Regions from separate parts of the Anoxybacillus suryakundensis genome, predicted to be linked through region 2. Evidence: a T-box and tRNA genes for the amino acid it is inferred to sense, from the RefSeq annotation. Region 2 holds a T-box; the other holds one or more tRNA genes.

Region 1 (7,787 bases), on a different contig from region 2:
CCTTCAAATGCGTTCACATAATAATCTGTTTTTCCATTTACAACAACGTGCCATGTCGGTGTTAATACTTGCGAAGTCGTAAACTGAACGAGCGCATAATATCCTAGATCGATTTTTGTTACCCGATCGCCTGGCTTTAAATAATTTCGCTTATATAACGTCTCTAACGCTTTAATTGCCGGCAAAATTTCTTGTTTTTTCTCGTTTTTCTCTAAATCAACGAGCAATGTTTGTTCATAGCCAACCATTTCATTTCGATCATTCACATAAATAAGCAACATACTGCTCATATTTTTATAGATGGTTTTCCCTTCATATTGTTGAAAATAAATGAGCGCTTGTAAGTCTTCATCATACTTCCAAAATGTATATTGATCACCTGCAATTATATTTTGTCTTAAAAACTCTGTTAAGCGATAACCGTCTTTTGGATCTTGTAGCGGCACAGACTTAATAAAATGAGCTTGCAAAACGGTTTCGTTTGCCGCTTCAACTTGTTGGTTTGGCAATTTGTTCACTTCTTCTTCCGTAAATGTTTTACTTTTTCCGCTCACATATGTCGCTTTTGTTATTTCTTTTGGTAAATCGACATATGTAATGCCATCCGCTTCAAGCTGTTCCTCGATAGTCGCTTCTAAAATCACATCAAGCTGGCTACTATTTTTTTTCTGGATAAATTGATAACCTAAAAATATATCAAGAATGAGGAATGTAATAATAAAAATCGTTTTCGTTTTACTCCAATCCAATGATATCCCCTCTTCGTTCATCTGTCGTCATCACAATTTTTCGCCACGTTCCATTATACAAACAGTACCAGCTCGGCTCTAACATGACGATATTTTCTCGCTCCGAATCACGAACGAGCTCATAGCCAATCGCAATATCGTCAATGAATTCATGTTGAATATTTTTTTGCTTTTTCAACTGATCAATGACCTCATATCCGGAAGAAAGTGTAATTGGCAAACTTACCCGGTCAGGAATAGCTAATGTGAATAACGGACGTTGGTAATTCATAATCTCATTTTCTCCCCATATTTGCACAATTTCCGCCATTCCATAACGATTAAATACAGGGTAGCCATTAGCAAACAAACGAAAGGTTACCTTTCTCCCATTTTCGTCTAACTGATCAAAATAGTACGTATCCGTCCAACCGCCATGATCGTTCACAAAATCAATGCTCTTTTGCAAAACCGTCGGATCTGCCGTCTTTATCTCCCCACGAGCAGCCGGATTGACATACAACAACAATTTTTTGGATAAATCAACATCCATTAAACGCGACCCGTCTGTATATTCCTCACCAAAATTGAGCACATCTTTTTTTACAAAGCTTGGATCTGTAAATAATGCGTCTTTAAAACGATCGCTACTTAACTCGTCCATGTAATATTGCAACCGGTTTAGTACGAGGGGACGAGCCGGTAAAAACAACGCTTTTGTTTCGCTAATGTCATAAGATAAAAAAGGTGTATAACGCTCAGCTCGCGCATAATATGTTTGTTTCAAATGTTCGACCATCGCATCTTGAACAACCGCTTTATATATACGCTTCTCATTGGCAGATACGAAATAGACATTCATTTCTTCTTCGTTGTCGTTCATCGGAATGATGATGCGATCAAACTGAACTTTTTCGATGTCTTGGTCTTCAAATTGAAACATCGTTCGATACATTTCAATTGGTATATCATCGGGATAAATAATTTCAATTTTTCCTTTCCCGTGTATAAATGAAAGAAATTGTTCTTTTTTAATTGTACTCGATATATTTTCGAAATGATCGAACGTCCAATTTTTCATCTCCTTCATAAATTTATAAATGTCCGAGTGATGTGTCATTCCATAATGTTGTTCATTTTTATGAATAAAAATATAGCGCGGCTGAATGACTGTACTATAATCAACGGCAACATTGCTGACAGGGACGTTTTGAATGTATTTTGCGTTTTCAATAAAGTCATATTTTGGCTGATATGTCCATAAACTCCACGTTAAAAAAACGCTCGTACATACAAGAATCGTCAACACAATGGACTTGATCGTTTCGTATTTCATTGTTTTCATCCTTTTTTCTGTTGTTCAATCGGCAAAGTAAAGTAAATGGTTGTCCCTTTTCTTTCTTGGCTTTCGGCCCAAATACGTCCGCCATGTGCGACGACAACTTCTTTTGCAATGGCAAGACCTAGTCCTGTTCCACCAAGTTTACGTGAGCGCGCCTTATCGACACGATAAAAACGCTCAAAAATTTTAGATAAATCCGATTTTGGAATGCCGACACCCTCATCTTTTACACTCACTTCAATATAGTCTGTTTTTTTCCTTACCCGAAACGTAATTTTCCCTCCTTGTGGAGAGTATTTTAACGCGTTAGAAATAATGTTATCGAGCACTTGGGTAATTTTGTCTTCATCCATATACACAACTATTTTCTCATCTGGAAAGTCTCGAACAAACGAAACATTCTCTTTTTTTGTTAATTCAAATCGATCAATGACTTTATGGAAATACGGGATAAAATGGACGCGTGTTTTTTTCAATTTATAGTCTTTACTGTCGAGCTTAGAAAGCTGCAACAAGTCATTGACAAGACGAATCATTCGTTCTGTCTCATTTTGCGTCACCTCAATAAACCTCGGCGCAATCTCCTCATCTCTCCATGCTCCATCTGCAAGCGCCTCTAAATAACTGCGCATCGTTGTTAGGGGCGTTCGCAATTCATGCGAAACATTCGCTACAAACTCTCGACGATCACGATCAATTTTTTCGTGTTCCGTAATGTCATGCAACACAACAATTAATCCGTTCACAAATCCCTTTTCTTTTTGAATCACAGATAAAGAGGCACGTAAAATGTACATTTCCTCGTCTGTACTAAAATCTAAAATTAATGTTTCACGTTCTTCAATTAACGTTTCGAACGTATATTGTTCATCTAGCCCTAATACCGTCACAATCGGTGCAGAAAGCACTGTTTCACGTGAAACATTTAAGATATTTAGCGCAGCATCGTTAATTAAAATGATTCGTCCTTTTCTATCTGTTGCAATCACACCATCTGTCATGTGCGTCAATACCGATTCTAATTTACGACGCTCTCCTTCTGTCGTTGCTTGCGCTTCTTGCAATTTTTTCGTTAAGTTGTTAAAGCTAAGCGCAAGCTGTCCAATTTCATCGTATCCATATACTTTTACTTTTCGGGAAAAATTCCCTTTCGCCATTGCCAATGCTTGTTTACGCATATCTGAAATCGGGCGTGTGATGGTCTGTGCCAACAAAATGCCTAACAATGCAGTAATGGCTAAAGCAATGCCTGTTCCTGTCGCTAAAATATTATTAATTTGCCTCATTTGCGCAAAAACATTTTCCATCGAAGCAATGACATAAATTGCCCCTTTAATTTCATTTTTCACCTTAATAGGCGTAGAAGAAATATACATACGATGACCTGTTTTTGGATCAACAAGCATTTTTTCTGTCATTTCGCCCGCAACTAATGTTCGTTTAATTAGTAAATCTGTCGTCCGCTTTCCTACAATATTTTGATTATATGGGTTCGATGTTCCTAATACTTTACTTTTATGATCAATGACGCGCACTTCAGAAATATCTTGTGAAACAAAATCTTGTAAAATAGTCCGAATTTCTTCTTCGAGTGTAGGGCTTTTTTTATCACGTTCTTTGTTCATTTCTTGTTCAATATTATAAGCAAGTAAAATAACGCGCTCATTTAATGAGTTTTTAAAAGTTTCAACAAGTTGCGCTTCCAATTGGCGCACGAAATAAGCCCCGATAATTTGCATCGCAATTAAAATAAGCAAAATGTAAATCAAGGCAAATTTCACGTGAATCGATTGAAATATACTTACCTTCCTCATGTGGTTACTCCTGTTCCGGATTTCGCAAATAATATCCTACCCCACGTCTTGTCACAATCCATGTCGGGTGCGAAGGGTTATCTTCGATTTTTTCACGCAAACGTCGCACAGTTACATCAACGGTGCGCACATCACCAAAATAGTCGTATCCCCATACCGTTTGCAGTAAGTGTTCACGCGTCATCACTTGTCCAATATGCTTTGCTAAATAGTGAAGAAGTTCAAATTCCCGATGTGTTAGCTCAATCTGCTCTCCTCGTTTCGATACAGTATAAGCATCTGGATGAATGGTGAGCGAGCCTATTTTTATTTCACTCATTTCTTTTACATCTTGTTCTTGTCTTTGTTGGTGACGCCGTAAATTAGCTTTGACACGCGCTAGCAGTTCACGTGTGCTAAATGGTTTCGTAACGTAATCGTCTGCGCCAAGTTCTAGCCCGAGAACTTTATCAATTTCGGAGTCTTTTGCTGTTAGCATAATTATGGGCATATCATATTTTTTACGAATTTCTCGACATACTTCCATTCCATCTTTTTGAGGTAGCATAATATCTAATAAAATTAAATCGGGTTGAATGTCTTCCACTTTTTGCAGTGCTTCCACACCGTCATATGCACAATGTACGTCGTATCCTTCTTTTCTTAAATTAAACTGTAAAATATCAGCAATCGGTTTTTCATCATCAACAACTAAAATTTTTTTCTCCATGTATATTCACTCCCCCAACAGGCATATTTACATATAGTGTACCATGTCACCATTATAAAACAAAAAAAGCATAGACACATATACGTATCTATGCTTACATACAAGTGGCTCGGGACGGAATCGAACCGCCGACACAAGGATTTTCAGTCCTTTGCTCTACCGACTGAGCTACCGAGCCATATAAAATAACCAATTTACTACCATTCATTTGTTCGAAACATAAACGTCCTTCGTCCCGCTCTCAGCTTGTTTACTCAAGATGTGACTCGAGCGGTACGCTGTAGCTTCTCAAAGAAACTTATTCACTCGTGCTCTACCGACTGTGTCCCTTCCTCTACTTGTTTATTCAAAGAAGGGTGATGCGTCGGGACAACTCGTAGCTCGACACTGACGCCTTGACTTGTAGCTACCGAGCCATATGTATAACTAACTTCCCAATTTTTATCGCATTGCTATTTCAATAAAAATGGCGGTTCCGACGGGATTCGAACCCGCGATCTCCTGCGTGACAGGCAGGCATGTTAACCCCTACACCACGGAACCGCATCCAAAAGACATTTATTATTTTACTATATAAGTAACAATAAAACAATAGTTTTTTAAAAATACGTCGATGATTTGCTCATCGACGTATTTTTTATGCATACACATTGCGGACAACATTTGTTTGAGAACGGTCTGGTCCAACCGAGAAAATAGAAAGCGGAATACCTGTTAATTGCGAAATGCGCTCGACGTAACGGCGTGCGTTCGTTGGAAGCTCATCTAAACTTTTGACACCTGTAATATCTTCCGTCCATCCCGGCAATTCTTCATACACCGGCTCACATTCCGCCAACACTTTTAAGTTCGCAGGGAACTCCTCGATGATTTGTCCTTTGTAACGGTAAGCAACACAAATTTTTAACGTTTCAATACCTGTTAACACGTCAATCGAGTTTAATGATAAATCTGTAATACCACTAACGCGACGTGCATGACGAACAACAACGCTATCAAACCAACCAACACGGCGTGGACGTCCCGTTGTCGTTCCGTATTCACGCCCTACTTCGCGAATACGATCACCAATTTCATTGTTTAACTCCGTTGGAAATGGACCATCACCGACACGTGTTGTATATGCTTTAGCTACCCCAACAACATGTTTAATTTTTGTCGGACCAACACCAGCCCCAATCGTAACCCCGCCAGCAACAGGATTTGACGATGTAACAAACGGATACGTACCTTGGTCGATATCTAACATGACGCCTTGGGCACCTTCAAATAAAACACGGCGTCCTTCGTCAAGCGCATCATTTAATACAACAGATGTGTCACAAACGTACTTTGCGATTTGCTGTCCATACTCGTAATATTCATCAAGAATGTGTTCTAACTTAAATCCTTCTACACCGTACACTTTTTCAAAAAGCATGTTTTTCTCTGCTAGATTGCGAGCTAATTTTTCTTCAAATACTTCACGATCAAGCAAATCTGCGATTCGGATACCGACACGCGCTGCTTTGTCCATATAAGCAGGGCCAATTCCTTTTTTCGTCGTTCCGATTTTATTCGCCCCTTTTCTTTCTTCTTCTACTTCATCAAGCTTTAAGTGATAAGGCAAAATTACATGTGCGCGATTGCTAATGCGTAAATTTTCCGTACTTACGCCACGCTCGTGTAAATATGCTAATTCTTGTACGAGCGCTTTCGGATCGACAACCATCCCATTTCCAATGACACAAATTTTATCTTTATAAAAAATGCCAGAAGGGATTAAATGTAATTTATACTTTTCGCCGTTAAATACAATCGTATGTCCGGCGTTATTTCCACCTTGATATCGTGCAATGACTTCTGCATGTTGTGATAAAAAATCTGTAATTTTTCCTTTTCCCTCATCGCCCCATTGTGTTCCAACAACAACAACTGAAGACATAGCGAGCACCTCCGCTTCATCAATTCCAAACATAGTAAGTGTACCAAATCAACTATGAAAAATCAATAAAAAACCGAACATTTATGTGTTTACTCTTTATTTTTATTCGTATAAATTACGCTCCCGGCGGAACGTTTGCATCATCGAAGCGGCGCTCTAAGTTGACAAACTTGTTATACTCTTTTACGAAAGCAAGTTGTACTGTACCAACAGGGCCGTTCCGTTGTTTTGCAATAATAATTTCAATGATGTTTTTGTTTTCTGATTCTTTATCGTAATAATCATCACGATATAAAAAAGCAACAATATCCGCGTCTTGTTCAATACTCCCCGATTCGCGTAAGTCAGACATCATCGGACGTTTATCTTGACGTTGCTCGACACTACGTGAAAGCTGGGATAAAGCAATGACAGGGACATCTAATTCACGAGCTAACGCTTTTAGCGAGCGGGAAATTTCTGATACTTCTTGTTGACGATTTTCACGATTGCGTCCACTTCCTTGAATGAGCTGCAAGTAATCGATTAATATCATACCAAGTCCTTGTTCTTGTTTTAGGCGACGACATTTGGCACGAATTTCACTAACACGAATGTTCGGTGTATCGTCAATAAAAATACCGGCATTTGACAGACTTCCCATCGCCATCGTTAACTTTCCCCAATCTTCTGGCGTCAGTTTACCGGTTCGTAAGCTTTGAGCGTTAATGTTCCCTTCTGCGCAAAGCATACGCATGACGAGTTGTTGCGCTCCCATTTCCAAGCTAAAAATTGCCACATTCTCACCCGTGCGCGTCGCTACATTTTGAGCAATATTTAATGCAAATGCTGTTTTTCCAACAGACGGACGAGCGGCAACAATAATAAAATCACTTCGTTGAAATCCTGCTGTCATCCGATCAAGTTCAATAAACCCTGTTGGAATCCCGGTAATTTCACCTTTCCGATTATGGAGCATTTCGATGTTGTCGTATGCTTGAACAAGCACATCTTTTATATTTTGGAATCCGCTCGTATTTTTCCGTTGAGATACTTCTAAAATTTTTCGCTCAGCTTCATTTAACACATCTTCTACTTCATCTTCACGCGTATAGCCGTCTTGAGCAATGGATGTAGCCGTACGAATTAAACGGCGCAAAATAGATTTTTCTTCTACAATTTTTGCGTAATAATGCACATTGGCCGCTGTTGGAACGGCATTTGCAAGCTCCGTTAAATACGAAACGCCCCCTATTTCTTCGAGCGCGTTTGCATCTGCCAATTCCGATGT
Region 2 (7,787 bases):
GAAACGGGATCGTCGATAAACTAATCGCCAATAACAATCCTGTTACGGTATGTTGCTGTTCATCTTTTTTCAAATCAACGAACCCTTTTCTTAACAAAGCAAGAATGATAACCGTATTGATAAAAAATGCCGTCAATAACACTTCCATTTCACTTATCGAACGAAACGGTATAGACATCAGTGAAATAATAAACATCACAACGTTAAACCAATAAAGGAAAAAGACGATTTTTTTCGCAAACCATACCTTCTTTTCGTTTTCAAAATAGTTGTAAACAAAATGCAAAAATAGCGGAGGCAGCATGAAAAATGCACCGCTGAATATTTGCCTTCCAAAAGGCGCATGCTTCGCTGATAAACTGGCACTGATATAACAAAGCCCTGCCGATAACAACAAGTAAATCAGCACGGTCGCCGGGCTATTATCTGGTCGCAAACGAAGCAAAAAAACGCTTAAACGAACAGCGAATAGAAAAAAACCCGTCGGCAAAATAATATAATACAACCACTGTTCCGTTCCATGCGCTAGATAGTCAATCACCAAAGTTTTGATTTGATTTCCTCTTTGAATAGTGATTGCTTTTGCTTGTTCAATCGTTTTGTATTTCTGAACCATAAAATGGGAAAGCGGAGGCTTTCCATCTATTTTTAGCACTTGATCATAAATATGAATTCCATGTTTTTTTGCCCAGCCAAACTCATAAAGATCGTTAACAACCACAGCGCCATTCTTTTCTACTACATCCATGCCGATCAATGGATGTTTCACATTTAAAACGGTTAAATATAGCGCTAAAATCGAAGCAAAAATCATGGCAATAACTGTTCGATTCATCGTGATCTACATCCAATATCCAAGCGGTGTAGTCGATTCGCTAAACACCTTTATCACCGCTTTTCCCTCTACCTCACTTAAACCGATCAGGCTCACCGTACCATTTTGTAATTTTTCGATGATTTCCGGATGTTCGACTAAAAAGCGAATGATTTGTTGCATCACAATTCCCCTCCAACATTACAAAATCATTGTTTTCAGTGCGGATTTATACTTATCATCTACATCTAGTTTTTCGATTTCTTGCCACGCTTTTTCCTTGTAAATTTGGCTCATCACTTTCGCATAGTAAATCGCTCCTTCCTGTTCCATTTGCTGAAGCGCTTTTTCTTTTTGGACATACATCTCGTCATAGTCTATCTCGTTGTTGAAATATTGTTTCCATAAGTTATCGTGCTTGCTTTCGAGCATATACAAAATCGGAAGCGACTTTTTCTTTGCTTGAATATCCGCTTTTTTATCCCAGTTGTATAGCGCATCAAGATCATTGTCGATTTGTGCTGCAATACCGATGTAGCGAGCATATGTTTCAATCGCTGCGATGTCCTCTTTTCCTGCTAATAATGCTCCGATCACACAAACCATCGCAACAAGAGAGCCTGATTTTTTCTCTACCATCTTTATACATTCTGCTTCTGTCTGTACGTTACACGCCACATCAGTCTGTTGTCCATGTACACTCTGAAGCAAGCAAGACGTAACATATGATAGTGCCTTTAATTTCTTTTCATCAGCAATGTGCAAATGAGCAATTACTTGCTGCCCTAATAACAAAAACCCAATCGCAGTATGTACGGTAATCGCATCATCTTTTAATCGATCTTGATCAACTACGTCATCAAGTAAATCGCCAGCAAGCACGATTAATTCAACAGCTGCGGCGATATAAATGAAGGGATATTCCTGTTTTGAAAACATGTCATGGTGCAAATTGGCTAATCGACCAAAAACCAAATCGCTCTCTTTCATATGTTCCTCAATTGCCATCAACATGTGTGCCTTTAGTTGTGGTTCCGACATGAATAGTTCCACAATTTCTTTCATTTGTTTCGCTATTTTTCCCTTTTCACTCATCCTATCGCACCTTGAATAAATATTTATATATTTTATATATAGGGAACATTCGACAATTTTAATAAAATTCCTTTCTGGAAAATAAAAAGACTTGTCGAAGATTGTGACAAGTCTTTTGCTTTGTTATCACTTACTACCCAATAGAACCATTAGCATTGCAATAAAATTCTATACTTGTGGAAATCGTATATGTCGCACCATTATAGGAATATTTTCCTGACACTGTAATGACATATGTGCGACCACCATCAATTAATTCCGCATTATATCCTGTCTGTATCCATGTTCCACTACCAGATGCTTTCGAGGAGATCGATTTAACTCCCGAAAACAGTTGTCTTTTGTGAACATCACTATACTGAGTTTCAAAAGTTCCTGTCACATACAAAGTTTGAACTGTTTGTCCAACTTGGATTGTTGTTGTCTTTGTCTTTGATGCAATCGATTGAGGAGTAACCGTCCCCGATTCTTTTATCCCCTTTTGATTGGAATTTGCTAATGAATCTTTTCCTATGCCAAATAAAATTCCTCCAACAAGTATTACCGTTACTGCTATGCTTACAAATTGACGAATCATTTTAAAAATTCCTCCTTTCGTTTTGATAGTTTGATTATACTTCACTTTTTTCCATTATTCACCGCCAACTTGCTGTCGAACCCCGCCATTTTTTGACGGTGTGCCCGCCAATTTTGGCGGACTAGACAAAAAAACGCCCCCACCGATCCGCCAAGGACATAAAAACCCCCATCCAATGCCCGTGCATCAGATAGGGGTTTCGTTTTACCCGCGCAATGTGGCGCCGAATTGTTGTTCGACCGCTTTGATCACTTGTTCGTGAACGTTTGTTACTTCTTCATCTGTTAATGTCCGCTCTGGGTCGTAGTAACGAAGCGAGAAGGCGATCGATTTTTTTCCTTCTGGGAGGCGGTCGCCTTTGTAAACGTCGAAAATCGTTACTTCTTTTAATAGCTCTCCGCCTGCTTCAATAATTGCTCGCTCGAGGTCACCTGCTACGATATGCTCATCAACGACAAGGGCAATGTCGCGCGTAATCGATGGGAAGCGTGGAATCGCTGTATAGCGAATATCATCTACTTCCGCTTTTAATAAAGCTTCAAGGTCTAGCTCAAATACATACGTTTCTTTCAAATCAAATTGCTTTTGCACGATCGGATGTAGCTGACCGATAAAGCCAATTGTTTTGCCGTCTAGCAACATATCGGCTGTACGTCCTGGATGAAGGTACTCGCGTTTTGCTTGCTTGTATTCGATGCGGCTCTCTAATCCTAGCAACGCAAACAAGCCATCTACAATGCCTTTTACGACATAAAAATCAACTGCTTTTTTCTCTCCTTGCCATAAATGGGCATGCCATACGCCTGTCAGAACGCCTGCGAGACGTTCTTTTTCGTTCGGCAGTTCATGTTCGCCGTTAGCTAAGTATACCGAGCCGATTTCATATAGCGCGACGTTTTCGACTTGGCGAGCGCGGTTGTAGCTTGCCGCCTCTAGCAAGTGCGGCACTAAACTTTGCCGCAAGACGCTGCGTTCTTCACTCATTGGAAGAGCGAGATGGATCGGTTCCGCCGTTTCAAGCGCAAACATCGTCGCTTTTGCTTCGTTTGTGAGCGAGTACGTAATCGCTTGGAACAAGCCCGCATCTTCTAAATAACGGCGCACGTGGCGGCGCTTTGCTTGATATGGTGTGAGTTTTCCTGGCTTTGCCTCGCCGATCGGTAATGTTGCTGGTAAATGGTCGTATCCATATAAACGCGCCACTTCTTCGATGATGTCTTCTTCAATTGTAATATCTGCACGACGTGACGGAACAGTAATCGTAAACGTACCGTCATGTTCTGTAAATGTAAATTGCAAGTTCGTCAAAATGCCTGCGACTTCTTCTTTCGTAATTGTTGTGCCAAGCACGCGATTGATACGATCTAACGTAATCGTAACGACGACTTCTTTTTTTGTTAGCGTGTTGACTTCGACAACACCACCAACGATTTCCCCGCCAGCATATTCCGCCATCAATGCCGCTGCACGATCAAGCGCTTCTTTCGTGCGCGCAGGATCAATTCCTTTTTCAAACCGTGTGCTCGACTCGCTGCGCAATCCGTGATCTTTGACCGCTTGGCGAATCGTCGCCCCGTTAAAATATGCCGCTTCAATAAATACGTTTATTGTTTCATCACATACTTCCGAGTTCGCACCGCCCATCACACCAGCTAAAGCGACAGGCTCTTTCCCGTTTGTAATGACGAGATGCTCTTCTGTCAGCGTGCGCTCTACATCATCAAGCGTCACGATCGTTTCACCGGCTTTTGCGCGGCGAACGACGATTTCTTTTGAACCGAGCCGGTCGTAGTCAAACGCATGAAGCGGCTGACCGTATTCAAGTAAAATGTAGTTCGTAATATCAACGACATTGTTGTGCGGTCGAATGCCGGCCGCCATTAAGCGCGCTTGCATCCAAAGCGGCGACGGACCGATTTTCACATGTTTCACGATGCGCCCCGCATATAGCGGATTGTCTTCTGGTGCATCGACACGTACAGAAATATAGTTATGAACGTTTTCATCGTTTTCCTGTAGCTCGATGGTTGAGAGTTTTACACTTCTTCCTAAAATCGCTGCCACTTCATAAGCGACGCCAATCATGCTTAAACAATCGGCACGGTTTGGCGTTAAGCTAAGTTCTAACACTTCGTCATCTAAGTAAAGTAGTTCTAACGCATCAGCTCCGACTGGTGCATCGCTTGGGAAAACGAAAATGCCATCGGCGTATTCTTTCGGTACTAATTTTGACTCGACGCCAAGTTCTTGTAACGAACAAATCATGCCGTTCGATTCTTCCCCGCGCAGTTTTGCGCGTTTAATTTTAAAGTTGCCAGGCAATACGGCACCAACTTTAGCAACGGCAACCTTTTGTCCTTTTGCGACGTTCGGCGCCCCGCAAATAATTTGCACCGGCTCTCCTTCACCAATATCGACGAAACATTTACTTAATTTATCGGCGTTCGGATGTTGTTCACGCTCAAGTACATGTCCGATGACGACACCTTGTATTCCTTTATTGCGCACCTCGACGCTTTCTACTTCAATGCCTGCTTTCGTGATGCGATCGGCTAATTCTTTTGCGGTAATGCCTGCTAAATCAACGTATTCCTGTAGCCATTTATATGAAACAAACATCGTTCCAACCTCCCTTTACACCCGATTAAATTGTTGCAAGAAACGAACATCGTTTTGATAAAAATGACGGATGTCGTCAATGCCGTACTTCAACATCGCAATGCGCTCCGGACCCATACCGAACGCAAAGCCGGTATATTTTTTCGAATCAAATCCTGCCATTTCGAGCACGTTCGGATGAACCATCCCTGCCCCTAAAATTTCAATCCAACCTGTTCCTTTACATACGTTGCAGCCGTGCCCGCCGCAATTAAAACATGAAACGTCGACTTCAACAGACGGTTCTGTAAATGGGAAAAAGCTTGGGCGGAAGCGAATGTCGCGATCTTCACCAAACATTTTGCGCGCAAATTCACGTAACGTTCCTTTTAAATCGCTCATGCGAATGTTTTCGTCTACAACAAGCCCTTCAATTTGTGTAAATTGATGGGAATGTGTTGCGTCATCGTTGTCGCGGCGATACACTTTTCCTGGGCAAATGATTTTTACAGGACCGCGCCCTTGATGTTTTTCCATCGTTCTTGCTTGCACTGGTGACGTATGCGTGCGCAATAAAATTTCCTCTGTTATATAAAATGAATCTTGCATATCACGCGCCGGATGACCTTTTGGCAAATTGAGCGCTTCAAAGTTGTAATAATCTTGTTCTACTTCTGGACCTTCAGCAATCGTATAGCCCATGCCAATAAATAAATCTTCAATTTCTTCAATGACACGCGTTAACGGATGATGGTTGCCGCGTCTAATCGGGCGCCCTGGAAGTGTGACATCAATTGCCTCCGCCACTAGTTTTTTCTCAACTTCTTCTTGTTCGAGCTTTGCTTGCTTTGCTTCTAACGCTCGTTGAATCGCTTCACGCACGTCGTTGACAAGCGCTCCCATAATTGGACGTTCTTCAGGCGACAGCGCCCCCATCCCGCGCAGCACTTCCGTAATTGGTCCTTTTTTGCCGAGATATGCCACACGCACATCATTGAGCGCTTTTAAATCGTTTGCCTGTTCAATTTTTTCAAGTGCTTCTTGTTGAAGCTGTTGTAACCGCTCTTTCATGAAATACCCTCCCTTATTATGTATAAAAATAAAAAACTCGCCCCTTAAGTAAGGGACGAGTGCACTCGCGGTACCACCCTTGTTAGCTATACAATAAGCATAGCTCACTCCATTCAGATAACGGTCTACACCGGAACGCCTTTACATTTTGCATGCGCAAAATGGTCCAAGCGCCAACTCCCGAGGTGAATTCACTTGCTTCAACCATAAAAACGCTCGCAGTCTATGGCGTTTTCTCCCTGAATGGCGATCGGCAAGCTACTCTTCTCGATCATCGTTTTTTGTATGATGAAATTCTTCATTTATTATAAGCAAATAGACAATAAGGTGCAAGGTGATGATACAAACATATGTTTATTTTTTCTGCAAATGGTAAAGCAAAATTCCTGTTGCAACGGCTACGTTTAACGATTCTGCCTTCCCGTAAATCGGCACATATAAGTTTGTTGTCGTCTGTTGCAGCCACTTATCGTTTACTCCGCTTCCTTCATTTCCAACAATTAATGCAAACGATGAAGAAGGAGATACAGAACGGTAGTCTACCCCATTTTGAAGCGATGTTCCATAAATAGGGATATGCTTGTTTTGAAAGCGGGCGATCCATTGCCCAATATCTCCTTTTATAACAGGGAAATGAAACAACGAACCTTGCGTAGCACGAATCACTTTTGCATTGTATATATCTGCGCTTCCTTCTCCGACAACAACAGCGTCTATTCCAGCGGCATCTGCCGTGCGAATGATCGTCCCTACATTCCCCGGATCTTGTACGGCATCAATGAACAATGCCGTTTGTATATCATCAATGTTCCAATGCAGTTGTTTACATACCGCTGCGATGCCTTGCGGTGTTTCTGTATCGCTAATCGCTTTGATCACATCGTCGGTCACAATCGTCATCGGAATATCGGCAATGTCCCAGCTTGCTGGGATGACCGCATGCTCCGCAACAATCAGTTCTTCGATATGAACGCCACTTTTGACCGCCTCTTCTACTAAATGAAATCCTTCAATGAGAAACAGATCGGTTTTGTCGCGTCCTTTTTTCGTTAAAAGCTTTTTCCATTGCTTCACTCGCTCATTTTTCGGCGATTCAATTCGTTTCACTCGTTGTTCCCCCAATGTTTCGCAATAAATTCATCGCGGCCTGAGGCAGCGCGGTCTTCTTTATAATGTTTCGGATTTTTTTTATGGTAATTTTGATGATAGTCTTCTGCCGGATAAAACGTTGTCGCTGGTAAAATTTCTGTCACGATCGGTTTGGAAAAACGTCCGCTTTCTTCTAATTGCTTTTTCGATTGTTCCGCTAATATTTTTTGTTTTTCGTTATGATAAAAAATCGCTGTTCGATATTGCGGACCACGGTCATGAAATTGCCCACCATCATCCGTCGGATCAATTTGACACCAATACAACTCCAACAATTTTTCGTACGGAAACACATCTGGATCAAACGTAATTTGTACCGCTTCGTAATGTCCTGTCGTTCCTGTTTTCACTTGTTCGTATGTCGGATGTTCCACATGACCGCCTGTGTATCCAGAAACGATGCCATAAATGCCGTCAAGTTCTTCAAACGGAGTGACCATGCACCAAAAACATCCGCCCGCAAATGTTGCTTTTTCCATTTTC

What was found. The T-box of region 2 lies ahead of pheS (phenylalanine--tRNA ligase subunit alpha). A T-box ahead of a tRNA ligase gene usually reads a tRNA of that ligase, here a tRNA-Phe.
Region 1: it encodes a tRNA-Phe, which carries the amino acid that the T-box ahead of pheS (phenylalanine--tRNA ligase subunit alpha) is inferred to sense. The anticodon was not compared.

Annotation. Positions count from the first base shown of each region.
Region 1 covers NZ_LIOK01000005.1:147,293-155,079, forward strand. The annotation lists gene ASC42_RS05265 (two-component system regulatory protein YycI) at 1-749, opposite strand, end outside; gene ASC42_RS05270 (YycH family regulatory protein) at 736-2,064, opposite strand; gene walK (cell wall metabolism sensor histidine kinase WalK) at 2,070-3,884, opposite strand; gene yycF (response regulator YycF) at 3,889-4,593, opposite strand; tRNA gene ASC42_RS05285 (tRNA-Phe) at 4,699-4,771, opposite strand; tRNA gene ASC42_RS05290 (tRNA-Asp) at 5,061-5,136, opposite strand; gene ASC42_RS05295 (adenylosuccinate synthase) at 5,231-6,517, opposite strand; gene dnaB (replicative DNA helicase) at 6,633-7,787, opposite strand, start outside.
Region 2 covers NZ_LIOK01000001.1:79,907-87,693, forward strand. The annotation lists gene ASC42_RS00375 (ATP-binding protein) at 1-835, opposite strand, end outside; gene comX (competence pheromone ComX) at 842-997, opposite strand; gene ASC42_RS00385 (polyprenyl synthetase family protein) at 1,016-1,909, opposite strand; gene ASC42_RS00390 (hypothetical protein) at 2,043-2,486, opposite strand; gene pheT (phenylalanine--tRNA ligase subunit beta) at 2,691-5,105, opposite strand; gene pheS (phenylalanine--tRNA ligase subunit alpha) at 5,121-6,155, opposite strand; T-box leader at 6,204-6,439, opposite strand; gene ASC42_RS00405 (TrmH family RNA methyltransferase) at 6,510-7,262, opposite strand; gene msrA (peptide-methionine (S)-S-oxide reductase MsrA) at 7,259-7,783, opposite strand.